4 regions of the Streptomyces sp. NBC_01433 genome follow, and region 2 is predicted to be linked to each of the others. Evidence: riboswitches for the same ligand, from Rfam matches in the RefSeq annotation. Region 2 holds a riboswitch; each other region holds the start of a gene.
The links. A riboswitch is a leader RNA that binds a small molecule or an ion and turns the genes downstream of it on or off. The one in region 2 is predicted to bind cobalamin.
Positions count from the first base shown of each region.

Region 1 (3,932 bases), 4.3 Mb from region 2:
CAGGCAGCCCGCGACATCGCGGGCGAGCGCCCCGAATTCGTTTGCCCGGTCCCCGGCGCGCGATCCGGATCACCCGACCGGATGAAACGGATCGCGCGCCGGGTGAACCGGATCGCGCCCGCGTACGTGACTCCCTCCGATACATCACCGTTGCCGGACCGCACTGGGCACAGGGGGTGACGCCGGCCGGACAGCCCGCCCGGATTCCCCGCCCATTGCCGCCGGTGGTCAGCGAGGGGACGGAGTCACCACATGCCAGAAGACACCGAGGCGAAACCACCCACGGTCACACCCATGAGAGTGGTGATCGCTCTCTGCCTCGTCGCGCCGTTCGTGGCGATGCTGTGGGTGAGTTCGTACGCGAAGGTCGAGCCGACGTTCATCGGCATCCCGTTCTTCTACTGGTACCAGATGCTCTGGGTGCTCATCTCGACCGCGCTGACGATGGTCGCGTACAAGCTGTGGCAGCGTGACCAGCGCGCCCGCAAGGGCGGTGCTTCCGCATGAAGGACGGCGTGAACGGCGTCGCGCTCGGCGTCTTCATCTTCTTCTTCCTGGCCGTCACGGTCATCGGCTTCATGGCCGCCCGCTGGCGCAGGGCCGAGAACGAGGCGAGCCTGGACGAATGGGGTCTGGGCGGGCGGTCGTTCGGCACCTGGGTCACCTGGTTCCTGCTGGGTGGCGACCTCTACACGGCCTACACCTTCGTCGCCGTCCCGGCGGCGATCTACGCGGCGGGCGCGGCGGGCTTCTTCGCGGTTCCGTACACGATCCTCGTCTACCCGCTGATCTTCACCTTCCTGCCGCGTCTGTGGTCGGTGTCGCACAAGCACGGCTACGTCACCACCTCGGACTTCGTCCGCGGCCGCTTCGGCTCGAAGGGGCTCTCGCTGGCGGTCGCCGTCACCGGCATCCTCGCCACGATGCCGTACATCGCGCTCCAACTCGTCGGCATCCAGGCGGTGCTGGACGTCATGGGCGTGGGCGGCGGGGAGACCACGCACTGGTTCATCAAGGACCTGCCGCTGCTCATCGCGTTCGCGGTGCTCGCCGCGTACACCTACTCGTCCGGGCTGCGCGCGCCCGCGCTGATCGCGTTCGTCAAGGACGGCCTGATCTACCTGGTCATCGTGGTGGCGATCATCTACATCCCGATCAAGCTGGGCGGGTTCGACGACATCTTCGCCAAGGCGGGCGAGGCGTTCGCGCAGAAGAACCCGGCGACCGGCCAGCCGCGCGGCGCCCTGGTCCCCGGCGACATGGGCCAATGGGGGTACGCCACCCTGGCCCTGGGCTCGGCGCTGGCGCTCTTCATGTACCCGCACTCGATCACGGCGACGCTCTCCAGCCGCAGCCGTGAGGTGATCCGGCGCAACACCACGATCCTGCCGCTGTACTCGCTGATGCTGGGCCTGCTGGCGCTGCTCGGCTTCATGGCGATCGCCGCCGGGGTCAAGGTGGACAACGGTCAGCTGGCCATCCCGCAGCTGTTCGAGAACATGTTCCCCGACTGGTTCGCGGGCGTGGCCTTCGCCGCCATCGGCATCGGCGCGCTGGTGCCCGCGGCGATCATGTCCATCGCCGCGGCCAACCTCTTCACCCGCAACATCTACAAGGACTTCCTGAAGCCCGACGCGACACCCGCGCAGGAGACGAAGGTCTCCAAGCTGGTCTCGCTGCTGGTCAAGGTCGGGGCGCTGGCCTTCGTCCTGACCATGGACAAGACGGTCGCGATCAATTTCCAGCTGCTGGGCGGCATCTGGATCCTCCAGACGATGCCGGCCCTGGTCGGCGGTCTCTTCACCCGGTGGTTCCACCGCTGGGCGCTGATCGCGGGCTGGGCGGTCGGCATGCTGTACGGGACGGTCGCCGCGTACGGCGTGGCCAGTCCCACGCAGAAGCACTTCGGCGGGTCGTCGAAGGAGATCCCGGGCATCGGCGAGATCGGCTACATCGGGCTGACGGCGTTCGTGCTGAACGTCGTCGTCGTGATCGTCCTGACCCTCGTCCTGAACGCGCTGAAGGCCCCGGCGGGGGTCGACGAGACCTCCCCCGCCGACTACACGGCGGATGTCGGCGACGCGGGCGTCAAGGCGACGCTGCCGCCCGCGACGGCGGGTGCGCCGGGCGGTCACTGACCCCCCGTATCAGCGGTACGCGGGCCGTCACGTCTCCCCCTGGGGGGCGCGGCGGCCCGCACGCTTTCCGGCGCCCCGGACAACGACGCGGGAGTGGGCGGAACGGCCCCGTACGGGGCTCCCAGCGGGGCTGGAAGCCCCTTCCCGGCCTGCCGCCGGAGGCCCTCCGGCCGACGCTCCGTCAGGGCTCAACACACCTCGCGACACAACATGTGGGGGCTGCCTCATCGGGCGGCCCCCACATGTATGCTCGTGCTCGCTGTCGTCGCAGGGGAATCCGGTGCGAATCCGGAACTGTCCCGCAACGGTGTATTCAGTGTGCTTTTGCACACCCGAAGTCCGACGACCTGTCGACAGCGCGTCCGGCTCGACCGAACCGGACGCCAAGACGTCCGGGCCTCGCGGATGGGCCGGTGGACGCCGTACGCAGTGCTGCCCCGCTCCGGGCTTCGCGCTGCCCGGCTGCCCCGCTCTCCGCCCGGCCCCCGCCGAGCGAGGGAAAGCCCAGTGACCATCGCGCCAGCCGATCCGGTTTCAGCCTCCGCCGCAGCCGCCGAGGCGACGGAAGCCACGACCGACGCGCCGGGGACCGCACTCCTGCGGACCCTGACCGACCTCACCGTCGATCTGCCCGACACCGACCCCGGACGGGTCGCCGCCGCCGCGCTGCGCGGCCGCAACGCCCGGTCGGACGAGGCCGAGCTGCGTTCGCTGGCCACCGAGGCGGCCGCGGGCCTGATCTCCGAGGACCCGGCGTACTCCCGGCTCGCCGCCCGGCTGCTGAGCCGTTCCATCGCCGACGAGGCCGCCGGACAGGGCGCGCTGTCGTTCTCCGCCTCGGTCGCCGTGGGACACCGCGAGGGCCTGATCGCCGACCGTACGGCCGCCTTCGTGGCGCTGCACGCGGCCGCGCTCGACGCGCTGGTCGAGCGGTCGCTGGCCGACGGCGCGGACGACCGCTTCGGCTACTTCGGGCTGCGGACGCTGCACAGCCGCTATCTGCTGCGCCACCCGCACACCCGCCAGGTCATCGAGACGCCGCAGCACTTCATGCTGCGGGTCGCGGCCGGTCTGGCCGAGGACGAGACCGTGCGCGCGCTGGACGAGGTCGCGGCGCTGTACGGCCTGATGAGCCGGCTGGACTACCTGCCCTCCTCCCCCACGCTCTTCAACTCCGGCACCCGGCACCCGCAGATGTCCTCCTGCTATCTGCTGGACTCGCCCAAGGACGAGCTGGACTCGATCTACGACCGCTACCACCAGGTGGCGCGGCTCTCCAAGCACGCGGGCGGCATCGGCCTCTCGTACTCCCGTATCCGCGCCCGCGGTTCGCTGATCCGGGGCACCAACGGGCACTCCAACGGCATCGTGCCGTTCCTGAAGACGCTCGACGCCTCGGTCGCCGCGGTCAACCAGGGGGGCCGCCGCAAGGGCGCCGCCGCCGTCTACCTGGAGACCTGGCACGCGGACATCGAGGAGTTCCTGGAGCTGCGCGACAACACGGGTGAGGACCAGCGGCGTACGCACAACCTCAACCTGGCGCACTGGATCCCGGACGAGTTCATGCGCCGGGTCGACACGGACGGGCAGTGGTCGCTGTTCTCGCCCGCCGATGTGCCCGAGCTGGTGGACCTGTGGGGCGACGGGTTCGACGCGGCCTACCGTGCGGCGGAGGCGTCGGGGCTGGCCCGCAAGACGATGCCCGCGCGTGACCTGTACGGCCGGATGATGCGTACGCTCGCGCAGACCGGCCAGGGCTGGATGACGTTCAAGGACGCCTCCAACCGGACGGCC
Region 1 is NZ_JAPEPM010000001.1:808,560-812,491, forward strand. It holds gene OG413_RS03475 (DUF3311 domain-containing protein) at 253-507, shown strand; gene mctP (monocarboxylate uptake permease MctP) at 504-2,138, shown strand; cobalamin riboswitch at 2,372-2,501, shown strand; gene OG413_RS03485 (ribonucleoside-diphosphate reductase subunit alpha) at 2,646-3,932, shown strand, end outside.
Region 1: linked by a shared signal. The riboswitch ahead of OG413_RS03485 (ribonucleoside-diphosphate reductase subunit alpha) and the one ahead of OG413_RS23005 (cobalamin biosynthesis protein) in region 2 are both predicted to bind cobalamin.

Region 2 (3,932 bases):
TGACGTACCGTCTCAGCCGCAAGGTCACCGACGAGGCGCAGCTGAAGTCGACCGCCAAGGGCTACCGGGCCGGCCAGATCGCCTCGGCCGGTCTCGTCTCGCTCGCCCACGGCACCAACGACGCGCAGAAGACGATGGGCATCATCACCCTGGCCCTGGTCACCGGTGGCGTCCTGTCCCCCGGCTCCAACCCGCCGGTCTGGGTCATCGTCTCCGCCGGTGTCGCCATCGCCCTGGGTACGTACCTCGGCGGCTGGCGCATCATCCGCACCATGGGCAGCGGCCTGACCGACCTCAAGCCGCCGCAGGGCTTCGCCGCCCAGACCAGTGCGGCCACGGTCATCCTGGCCTCCTCGCACCTCGGTTTCTCGCTCTCCACCACCCAGTCCTGCTCCGGCGCCGTGATGGGCGCGGGCCTCGGCCGTAAGGGGGGCGTGGTCCGCTGGTCCACCGCCACCCGGATGTTCGTCGCCTGGGGCCTGACCCTGCCGGCCGCGGGCCTGGTCGGCGCGGGCGCGGAGTTCCTGACCAAGCAGGGCGGCTGGGGCGTCGCCGTCGTCGCGGTCCTGCTCGTCGCGGGCTCCGGTGCCATCTGGCTGCTGTCGCGCCGCAAGCCGGTCGACCACACCAACGTCACCGGCGGCGGCGCGGAGGACGAGCCCGCGGGCGTCGTCACCACGGCCATGGCCGCCGTCACCCCGCCCCCCATCGGCACCACGGCCACGGACCTCAAGACCACCATCTCGGCTCCGGCCGGAACGCCCGCCGACCCGGCGCGGCCGGCCACGGTGTAAGGACAGATCCCCATGAACATCGACTGGGCAGCTCTCGCCTCCGTCTTCGGTGTCAGCCTCGTGGTCACCGTGGCGCTGGTCGGCCTCTTCACGCTCGGCATCATCGGCCTCTCCAAGCAGGCGTCGACGCAGGCTTCGACGGCACAGGGTTCGACGGCGCGGGCGGGCGGCTCCGGCGGCGCGTTCACGCCGGTCCGCGCCGGTGCGTACCTCTGCTTCGCGCTGTGCGTGGCGGCGGTCGCGTACGGGATCTATCTGATCGTCGCCTGACCCGCGTCACCGCTCCTCCATCGGGCCGGACACACCGTGTGTGTCCGGCCCGATGTGCGTCTGGGCACACTGCGGCCCCGCAGGTCAACGGCAAGTTGACGGGCGTTCTCACAGCGTGGTGGACTGCCGGAGCCGTTTACGGCGACAGCAGAGGAAGCCGGTGCGAATCCGGCGCGGTCCCGCCACTGTCACCGGGGAGCAGTCCCCCACATCGGAAGTCACGGTCCGCCGACGCGGGCTGGAAGGCCGGGGGAACTGCGGATCCGGAAGCCAGGAGACTCTCGTCGCCGGTCACGTCGAACCAGGGCGCGGACCCTGAGTGAGGACATACGCCATGCCTGGCCGCCGTGCGCCGGAACCTGTGTCGCCCCCTGCGAGAACCTCCCGCACCGCGGTCGGCTGAGCCATGCGTGCCGACCGCATCTTCGCGTACGGCGCCACGGCCGGACTGATCGGTGACCGCCTGCTCGGTGACCCCCGCCGGGGGCATCCCGTCGCCGGGTTCGGCCGGGCGGCGGCAGCCACCGAGCGCCTGCTGTGGCGCGACCACCGCGGGCGGGGCGCCCTGCACACCCTCGTCTGCGCCGGAGGCGCCGCGGGAGCCGCCGCGCTGGCCTCCCGTGCCGTACGGGGCCGCCCCGCCGCGGCTGTCGCGCTGACCGCCGCCACCACCTGGTCCGTGATCGGTGGTACGTCGCTGGGCCGTGAGGCGCGCGCCATCGCGGGCGCGCTCGCCGCCGGGGACATCGACGTGGCCCGGGAGCGGCTGCCTCATCTGTGCGGGCGTGATCCGCACTCGCTCGACGGGCCGCGGATCGCCCGCGCCGTGGTCGAGTCCGTCGCCGAGAACACCTCGGACGCCGTCGTCGGCGCCCTCGTCTGGGGCGCCCTGGGCGGGGTCCCCGGACTCGTCGCCTTCCGGGCCGTCAACACCCTGGACGCCATGGTCGGCCACAAGTCGCCCCGCTACCGGCGCTACGGCTGGGCCTCGGCCCGCCTGGACGACCTGGCGGGATGGCCCGGAGCCCGGCTGACAGCCGCGCTGGCCGTGGTGGCCGGGGGACGTCCGGGCGAAGCCGTACGGGCGTGGCGTGCGGACGCGGGCAGCCATCCGAGCCCCAACGCGGGTCCGGTGGAGGCCGCGTTCGCGGGGGCGCTCGGCGTACGGCTCGGCGGGACCCTGGCGTACGCCGGGCGCGTTGAGCACCGGCCGGTGCTCAACGCGCCCGGTCGGGCGGTGGAGAGCGCCGACATCGAGCGAGCGGTGCGACTGTCGCGCCGGGTGAGTGCGCTGGCCCTCGGCGTGTGCGTGGCGGGCCGGCTGATCGCGGGACGGAGACGGACATGAGCGGCGGACTGCTGGTCGCCGGAACCACATCGGACGCGGGCAAGAGCGTCGTCACGGCCGGGATCTGCCGGTGGCTGGTGCGCCAGGGGGTGAAGGTCGCGCCGTTCAAGGCGCAGAACATGTCGCTCAACTCCTTCGTGACCCGCGAGGGCGCGGAGATCGGCCGGGCCCAGGCGATGCAGGCCCAGGCCGCCCGGGTGGAGCCGACCGCGCTGATGAACCCGGTGCTGCTCAAGCCCGGCAGTGACCGTTCCAGTCAGGTCGTCCTGATGGGGAAGGCGGTCGGTGAGATGAGCGCCCGCGGCTATCACGGAGGACGGCAGGAGGCGCTCCTCGGGACCGTCGTGGACTGTCTGGAGCAGCTCCGGGGCACGTATGACGCCGTGATCTGCGAGGGGGCGGGCAGTCCCGCCGAGATCAATCTGCGGCGCACCGACATCGTGAACATGGGCATCGCGCGGGCCGCGCGCTTCCCCGTGCTGGTGGTCGGCGACATCGACCGCGGGGGCGTCTTCGCCTCGTTCTTCGGTACGACGGCACTGCTGAGCGCCGAGGACCAGTCGCTGGTCGCGGGTTACCTCGTCAACAAGTTCCGCGGCGACGTCTCGCTGCTGGAGCCGGGTCTGGACATGCTGTACGGGCTGACCGGGCGGCGCACGTACGGGGTGCTGCCCTTCGCGCACGGCCTGGGCATCGACGAGGAGGACGGTCTGCGCGTCTCGTTGCGCGGTGCCGTACGGGAGTCGGTCGTCGCGCCGCCGCACGGCGAGGACGTGCTGCGGGTCGCCGTGTGTGCCGTACCGCTGATGTCGAACTTCACCGATGTGGACGCGCTGGCCGCCGAACCGGGTGTGGTGGTGCGGTTCGTGGACCGGGCCGAGGAACTGGCCGACGCGGACCTGGTGATCGTGCCCGGTACGCGCGGGACGGTGAAGGCGCTGGCCTGGCTGCGGGAGCGGGGGCTCGCCGACGCGCTCGTGCGGCGGGCGGCCGAGGGGCGGCCGGTGCTCGGCATCTGCGGCGGGTTCCAGGTGCTCGGTGAACAGATCGAGGACGAGGTGGAGTCGCGGGCCGGACAGGTCGACGGGCTGGGGCTGCTGCCGGTGCGGATCCGGTTCGAGCGGGCCAAGACGCTCGCGCGGCCGGTCGGTTCGGCGCTCGGGGAACCGGTGGAGGGGTACGAGATCCACCACGGGGTCGCCGATGTGCGGGGCGGCGAGCCGTTCCTGGACGGGTGCCGGGTGGGCTCGGTGTGGGGGACGCACTGGCACGGGTCGCTGGAGAGCGACGCGTTCCGGCGGCGGTTCCTGGCGGAGGTCGCGCGGGCGGCGGGGCGGCGGTTCGTGGCCGCGCCGGACACGAGTTTCGGGGCGCTGCGGGAGGAGCAGTTGGACCGGCTCGGGGATCTGGTGGAGGAGCACGCGGATACGGATGGGTTGTGGCGGTTGATCGAGGGTGGGGCGCCGGGGGGGTTGCCGTTCATCGCGCCGGGAGCGCCGGTGGTGGGGGCGGGTGTGTCT
Region 2 is NZ_JAPEPM010000001.1:5,110,644-5,114,575, reverse strand. It holds gene OG413_RS23015 (inorganic phosphate transporter) at 1-794, shown strand, start outside; gene OG413_RS23010 (hypothetical protein) at 807-1,064, shown strand; cobalamin riboswitch at 1,214-1,345, shown strand; gene OG413_RS23005 (cobalamin biosynthesis protein) at 1,471-2,412, shown strand; partial or broken gene OG413_RS23000 (cobyric acid synthase) at 2,409-3,932, shown strand, end outside.

Region 3 (3,932 bases), on a different contig from region 2:
CGAGCAGGGTGCGGGGCATGCGCAGGTTCCAGATGATGCCGTCCCGGATCGGAGTGAGTGTCGATTCACCGACGCCGAGATGCGCGGCGACGGCGGACCAGACGTCGGGGACGGAGATCCGGGCCGGCCCGATGGTGACGGCGACCGCGACGGAGAGCGGGAGCAGCGCGAGACCGCAGGTCCACAGCAGTGCGACACGCGTGCGCCGTACGCGGGCACGGGCGCGAGGCGCATGGGGCCCGAGCGCCCCGCCCGGGCCGGAGGGTTGTGCGGGCCGGGTCTTCCCCGCCGGTGCGGCGGCGGCGCGTTCGGTGTCCGTCACCCGCTGAGTCCGAAGTCCCGGAGTCCGGCGGCGACGCGTTCCAGACCCTCGACCGTCCGGATGGACGGGTTCAGGGCCTGGCCGCTGAGCAGCACGTACCGCCGGTGCTTGACCGCGTCCATGTTCTTCGTGACGGGGTTGGACTCCAGGAACGCGATCTTCTTCGCGGCGCTCTCGGCGGTCTGTGCCTTGCGGGTGAGGTCACCGATGACCAGGACGTCGGGGTCGCGGTCGGCGACGGTCTCCCAGCTGATCTGCGGCCATTCCTCGTGGGTGTCGTCGAAGACGTTCTTCGCGCCGAGTTCCCTGGTGATGATGCCGGGGGCGCCGCAGCAGCCGGCCAGGTACGGGGCCTTGGAGTCGGAGAACCAGTAGAGGAGGCTGGCGTCGGCGGCGTCGCTGTCCGCGGTCGCCTTCGCCACCCGGGCCCGCAGCCTGCCGACAAGCTGCTCGCCCCGCTCCTCGACGCCGAACACCCGAGCCAGGTCACGCACTTCGGCGTAGACGCTGTCCATGGTCAGCTTCGCGGTGCGGGATCCGTCACCGCCCCTGCTGTTGTCCTTGCCGGTGCAGTCGGCGGGCGAGACATAGGTGGGGACGCCGAGTTCCTCGAACTGGTCGCGGGGGGCGACGCCGCCCTTGGCGAGCGTCGAGGCGAACGACGCGCTGACGAAGTCGGGTTCCTTGTCGAGGACCTTCTCCGACGAGGGCCGGTTCTCGGCGATCCGCTCCACTTCCGCGTTGGCCTTCTCCAGCCCCTTCATGACCGGGTCGGTCCAGGTGGAGGTGCCCGCGAGCCTGTCGGCGAGGCCGAGGGAGAGGAGGATCTCCGTCGATCCCTGGTCGAGGGAGACGGCCCGTTCCGGTGCGGCCCCGACGGTGACGGTGCGGCCACAGTTCTCGATGGTGACGGGGTAGCCGTCGGCGTTGCTCCCACCGGCCGTCGAGGATTCGGTTCCGCCACCGCAGCCGGTCAGCAGGACGAGTCCCGCCGTGAGCAGGGCAGCGGCACGTACGGGCTGGGCTATGGGCGGCACGGGGTCCCTCTGCGTCTCTGGGCTCATGCGCGGAGCCCGTGGTACGGAGCGCTGCGTCCCGGTGGGGGCCGCAGGTGCCAGCAGGTTTTCGGACTCGGGTTCCTTCGGACGGGGCGCCTTCCCGGAGCACCGTGGTGTTCCAGTGGCCGTGGCCCCGCCCGTCCCCCTCACCGCTGCGCGTCAGTTCCGGTTTCGCACCGGATTCCCTGACTCCTTGCGTGGAGTTCGACTGGCGTTGGCAAGCTATCACGCGCTGTGCCGGGTCCCGGTGGCAGTGCGTCGCGGCCGGTTCGACGAGGGCTGACTCGTAGCGGGCGCGTGCGTTGAAGGGCTGCGCGACGACGGCAAGTGCGTTGCGCCGCGTGAGTTGCGGCCGGTGCGTTGCGGCCGGTGCGTTGCGGCCGGTGCGTTGCGGCCGGTGCGGCCGGGAGGTCGTCCCGCCGCACCGGCCCGAAAGTGTCTCCGTCGGCTACCGGCGCTCGGCTACGGGCGCTGCAGAGCGACCACGGCGTTGTGGCCGCCGAAGCCGAAGGAGTGGCTGACGGCCCGCCGTACCGGCAGCCGCAGCGGGAGCTTGGTGACGCAGTCGATGTCGAACTCGGGCGCCGGGGCGTCCAGGTTGGCGATCGGCGGTACGACACCGTGCTGAAGCGTGAGGATCGTCAGCCCGGCCTCGATGGCACCGGCTGCCCCCATGCAGTGCCCGAGTACGCCCTTGGGGGCGGTGACGGGCGGCCGGTGCGGGTAGGCCCGGCTGATGAGGGCGGCTTCGGTGGCGTCGTTCAGCGCTGTGGAAGTGCCGTGCGCGTTGACGTGGTCGACGTCTTCGGCGCGCCATCCGGCGTCCCGCAGTGCGGCGTCGACGGCTGCTCGGGCGATGGTGCCGGAGGGATGCGGGCTGGTGGGATGGTGGGCGTCCGTCGTGGCGCCGGTGCCCGCGAGCAGCGCCCTGGGGGTCGTGCCCCTGGCGCGGGCGTCCTCGGCCCGTTCCAGCACCATGATGGCGGCGCCCTCGCCCATCACGAGTCCGGCCCGGTCCGCCGCGAAGGGCCGGCAGAGCCTGGACGGGTCGCCGTCCCGGAGCGCCGCTGCTCCCGAGCGGGCGAAGCCGGTCATGGCCACCGGGAACACGATCGACTCGGTGGCTCCGGCGATCGCGATGTCGCACTGCCCGGTGGCCAGCAGATCGCGGGCCACGGAGAGCGCGGTGACCCCCGACGAACAGGCCGTGCACGGCGCCAGACTGGGGCCGGTCGCCCGCATCTGGATGGCGATCTCCGCCGCGGGCATGTTCGGGATCGTGAGGAGGATGCCCGCGGGTGAGGTGGCCGCGGGGCCGCGCCGGTCCAGTGCGACGGCCTGTTCGGTCAGTCCGGCGGAGCCTCCGCTGCTGGTGCCGACGACCACGGCCACCCGGGTCCCGTCCCAGCCTGCGGGGTCCAGGCCGGCGTCGGCGACCGCTTCCCGTGCGGCCAGGACGGCGAACTTGACGTACTTGCCCATGCGGAACGCGGTACGGCCTCCGACCGCGGCGTCCAGATCGATGCCCGAGACCGTGCAGGCGAAGTCGACCGCGCAGCCTTCGAGCTCAGGGACGGTGCGGGCGGGTGAGACCCCGGCGCAGACGCCGTCCCAGGTGGTGTCGGTGTCGTTGCCGACCGGGGTGATCATCCCCAGGCCGGTGACGGCGATGGCGGGCTTGTTCATCGGGCGCAGCTCACCGGCACCGCACCGTCGACGGCCGCACGGATGAACTCCGAGATGTCGGTGAGTGTGGCGTCCTTGTAGAGCGTGTCCGCGTCGGCGTCGACGCCCAGCGTCTCCTTGATGATGACGGCGAACTCGGCGACGGCCAGGGAGTCCATCTCCAGACTTTCCATCGTCGACTCCGGGAAGATCTCGGAGTCGGGCACCTTGAATGTCCCGGCCAGGACCTCGGTGATCTTCGGGTGAATCGTCCTCGCGGCCGTCACGGTCTTCGCGGTGTTCACTGTCTACCTCTCATCGGCATGTACCTCGAACGGCGGGTAGTTGAACGCATCTACCCACCGCCGAAATAACTGGATGACGACGTTCCGGTTACGCCTTCCGGCGAACCGATTCGTCTACGCTCACCTGCGGCTTCTCCAGCCACCGGGACAACACGGAGGTCGTTCCCCAGTACGCCAGCAGAACGCCGCCGACGCCGGCCGCCCCCACGCTTTCGCGCACCGAACGGCGGCGGATACGGTCCCGGACGCGCATGCGCGCGGACCGTGTCTCCCGCCCGCCCTGGCCGCACTGCGACGCCCGGTCCTCGCCCCGGTGCCAGGCTCCGTCGGGGTCGTCGTAGGCGTCCGCGTAATCGGGCCCCGCGATCGGCCGGTCGGCGAGCAGCGCGTCGGGCAGAGCGAACGAATCGACCAGCGCGGGGGCGTGCTCCGCGACCGCGGCGATCAACCGCTCGATGGCGTCCGGCAGCTCCTTTACCTGATCGGCGGTCACCTGTCCGGCCGCGAGCAGGTCGCCGCTGTTGCGGTCCACCCACTGAAGGGCGAACAGCCGCTCCAGCTCCCCCAGTCGGTCCCTGGCCG
Region 3 is NZ_JAPEPM010000003.1:56,882-60,813, reverse strand. It holds gene OG413_RS37095 (iron ABC transporter permease) at 1-190, opposite strand, end outside; gene OG413_RS37090 (ABC transporter substrate-binding protein) at 319-1,386, opposite strand; cobalamin riboswitch at 1,421-1,608, opposite strand; gene OG413_RS37085 (beta-ketoacyl synthase) at 1,843-3,066, opposite strand; gene OG413_RS37080 (acyl carrier protein) at 3,063-3,350, opposite strand; gene OG413_RS37075 (acyl-CoA dehydrogenase) at 3,439-3,932, opposite strand, start outside.
Region 3: linked by a shared signal. The riboswitch ahead of OG413_RS37090 (ABC transporter substrate-binding protein) and the one ahead of OG413_RS23005 (cobalamin biosynthesis protein) in region 2 are both predicted to bind cobalamin.

Region 4 (3,932 bases), 830 kb from region 2:
ACGACGTACACCTGGGATGCGCCCGCTCCGGAGATGAACTGCTTGACGCCGGTGAGGAGGTAGTCGTCCGCGTCCCGCACCGCGCGGGTGCCGATCGCCCCGGCGTCCGATCCCGCGCCGGGTTCGGTGAGGCAGTAGCTGCCGAGGTCGTCCATGGCGCACAGCCGGGGCAGCCACCGTGCGCGTTGCCCCTCGTCGCCATAGGTGTCGAGCATCCAGGCGACCATGTTGTGGATGGAGAGGTAGCCGGCGATGGACGGGCAGCCGGAGGCCAGGGCCTCGAAGACGAGGACACCGTCGGCGCGGGAGAGGCCGCTGCCGCCCGCGTCCTCCCGTACGTACACGCCGCCGAGCCCGAGCCCGGCGGCCTTGCGCAGCGTGTCGAGCGGAAAGTGCTTGTCCTGGTCCCACTGGACGGCATGGGGGGCCAGGTGGTCCTGCGCGAAGTCGAGGGTGGTCTCGATCAGGGCCTGTTGGTCCTCGGTGAGCGATGTGGTGGTCATGGCGCTCATCCCATGGTGGGGAGGGTGAAGCTCGCGCCTTCCCTGGCGCCCGAGGGCCAGCGCGAGGTGACGGTCTTGGTGCGGGTGTAGAAGCGGATGGCGTCCGGGCCGTGCTGATTCAGGTCGCCGAAGCCGGATCGCTTCCAGCCGCCGAAGGTGTGATAGGCGACGGGGACCGGAATGGGGACGTTGACGCCGACCATGCCGGTGTTCACCCGGCGGGTGAAGTCGCGGGCGGTGTCACCGTCCCTGGTGAAGATCGCGACCCCGTTCCCGTAGGGGTGCTCGCTGGGCAGGCGCAGGGCCTCCTCGTAGTCGGCGGCCCGTACGACGCACAGGACGGGTCCGAAGATCTCCTCCCGGTAGATCCGCATCCGTGAGGAGACCCGGTCGAAGAGGGAGGCCCCGGCGAAGAACCCGTTCTCATGGCCGGGCAGGGTGAAATCCCTTCCGTCGACGACGAGTTCGGCGCCCTCTGTGACGCCGATGTCCACATAGCGGCGGACCCGTTCGAGGGCGTCCTGGCTCACCAGGGGGCCGAAGTCGGCCTCCGGGTCGTCGGAGCGGCCGATGCGGAGTGTGCCGATGCGTTCCCTGAGCGCGGCGACGAGCCGGTCGGCGGTCTCCTCGCCGACGGGCACGGCCACGGAGATCGCCATGCAGCGCTCTCCCGCGGATCCGTATCCGGCGCCGATGAGCGCGTCGACGGCCTGGTCGAGGTCGGCGTCCGGCATCACGATCATGTGGTTCTTGGCGCCGCCGAAGCATTGGGCGCGCTTGCCGTGGGCGGCGGCGGTGGCATAGATGTGGGCGGCGACGGGAGTGGAGCCGACGAAGCCCAGCGCACCGACCCTGGGGTCCTCCAGGAGGGTGTCGACGGCTTCCTTGCCGCCGTTGACCACGTTGAGGACACCGGGCGGCAGACCGGCCTCCAGGAACAGCTCGGCCAGGCGCAGCGGCACGGACGGGTCCCGCTCCGACGGCTTGAGGACGAACGCGTTTCCGCACGCGAGAGCGGGCGCCGCCTTCCACAGCGGGATCATCGCGGGGAAGTTGAACGGGGTGATTCCCGCGACCACTCCGATCGGGGAGCGCAGCGAGTGCACATCGATTCCGGTGCCCGCGTTGTCGGTGAACTCACCCTTGAGCAGATGCGGGATTCCGGCGGCGAACTCGACCACCTCCAGGCCGCGTTGGATGTCGCCGTGCGCGTCAGCCACGGTCTTGCCGTGCTCGGCGGACAGCATCCGTGCCAGGGATTCGCGCTCCGTCTCGACGAGCTGGAGGAAGCGCAGCAGGACGCGGGCGCGCCGCTGCGGGTTCCACCGGCCCCATTCCCGCTGCGCGTTGACCGCCTCGGTGATCGCGATCCTGGTGTCGGTATGGCCCGCGAGCGGTACGCGTGCCTGGACGGCGCCGGTGTTGGGGTCGTACACGTCGCCGAAGAGGCCGGACGTACCGGTGGTGTGCTTGCCGCCGATGAAGTGGGTGAGTTCACGGACCATGGATGCCTGCTCTCGTCAGGTGAGATCCGGGGATGGCACGGCGGGACGCCGTCGGGCGCACGGGTGGGCGCACCGCCGGGGAAGGCCGTGGGACAGCGAACAGCGGGGCCGGGGGCCTCGGAGGTCTATGAGCGCACGGTGGTTCGGGTACGCTCCGCCGGATCACCAGGGTCGTGGGTATGCGTACGGACCGGTGCCATGCGTGTCTGCTCCATCCTCGTGGAAACACGGAACATTCCGCGGCCGGTATCCTGACTCCCGGATCCCCGCGTGCTGCCCGCCTTCCCGGCAGACCTCGCCAGTGGCGTGTGGATGGCAGCACACTCCCCGGTCACAGTGGCGGGACCGTGCCGGATTCACACCGGCTTCCCTGCACCGCGGACCTTGTGCCACGAACATATAGTTGGACGTCCTAGTAAGTCCACCCCTCCACTCCCCGTGTCGTGACCGGCCGCTCGAACAGCCTTCCTGAGCAGCCGACTTGTGCCGTGACCGCGCGCCGGGCGCGCCTCGGAACCGGAGGGACCCGAGAGGGCGGAGGGGGCGGAGGGACCGGAGCGGGCGCGTGATCCACCCGGGGGCGAAACCGGCGACGTCCGCTCCTCTCGGCGCGCGGGACACCGGCGTGCGCGAGCAGTTACCCGCCTCGGAGAATCCTGACGCGGGCAGCCATCAGGCGGCCCTCGCCGCGGCCGCCCCGGGGGTCAGTGCCGCGTATTCCAGGGGCGCGGACGGGTCGATCGACACGTCGAGGGGGGCGGGCTCGGCTCCTGCTCGTACGAGGAGGTCGCCGACAGCCGCGATCATCGCGCCGTTGTCCGTGCACAGGGTCATCGGGGGCACGCGCAGTCGCACGCCCGCGGCCGCGCACCGCTCCTCGGCGAGCGCGCGCACCCTTGAGTTCGCGGCGACACCGCCGACCACGACGAGGGTCCTGACGCCGTGGTCCCGGCAGGCGGCCAGCGCCGTGCGGGTCAGCACATCCGCGATCGCCTCCTGGAGCGAGGCCGCGCCGTCGGCCACCGGCAGCTCACGGCCCCGGTGTCCCTCGGCCCAGCGCGCGGCGGCGGTCTTGAGACCGGAGAAGGAGAACGCGTAGGGGTCCCCCTTCCGCCCGGTCAGCGGGCGGGGGAAGGCCACCGCACGCGGATCGCCTCCCCGGGCGGCGCGGTCGATGGCCGGGCCTCCCGGATACGGCAGGCCGAAGACCCGGGCCACCTTGTCGAAGCACTCTCCGGCGGCGTCGTCCAGGGTGTCCCCCAGGTGCGTGATCGGATCGCGGGCCAGGTCCCGTACGAGCAGCAGGGAGGTGTGCCCGCCGGAGACGATCAGCACCACACAGGGATCGGGCAGCGGGCCGTGCTCCAACGTGTCCGCGGCGACATGCCCCGCCAGGTGGTGCACCCCGTACAAGGGGGCGTCGATCGCGTAGGCCAGGGCCTTCGCGCCCGCGAGGCCGACCTGGAGCGCCCCGGAGAGGCCCGGCCCCGTGGTGACCGCCACCGCGTCGATGTCGGACAGCCGCAGACCCGCCTGGTCGAGGGCTTGCCGGACGACAGGGGTGAAGGCGTGCAGATGCGCCCGTGCGGCGATCTCCGGGACCACGCCGCCGAACCTGGCGTGCTCGTCCATGCTGGACGCCACCGCATGAGCGAGCAGACGGCCCTGCGAGACGATCCCCGCGCCCGTCTCGTCGCACGACGACTCGATCCCCAGCACAATGCCCCCCGCCGCCACCGGCATCTCCTTCACAAACAGGCTTTCCGCACATGCAGTGTAATTGCAACTCATACGCAATAAGCCCGCCGGGCCGGGACGGTTTCGCGAGGGGCCCGCGGTGCGTGGAGAGCGGGGCGTGCGGCAGACAGCGGCCTGCGGCACGCTCCCTCCGGCCTGACCCGTCGGGCGGATCCCGTGTCTCACG
Region 4 is NZ_JAPEPM010000001.1:5,943,189-5,947,120, reverse strand. It holds gene OG413_RS26660 (acyl-CoA dehydrogenase family protein) at 1-503, opposite strand, end outside; gene OG413_RS26655 (CoA-acylating methylmalonate-semialdehyde dehydrogenase) at 509-2,008, opposite strand; cobalamin riboswitch at 2,232-2,417, opposite strand; gene tsaD (tRNA (adenosine(37)-N6)-threonylcarbamoyltransferase complex transferase subunit TsaD) at 2,681-3,751, opposite strand.
Region 4: linked by a shared signal. The riboswitch ahead of OG413_RS26655 (CoA-acylating methylmalonate-semialdehyde dehydrogenase) and the one ahead of OG413_RS23005 (cobalamin biosynthesis protein) in region 2 are both predicted to bind cobalamin.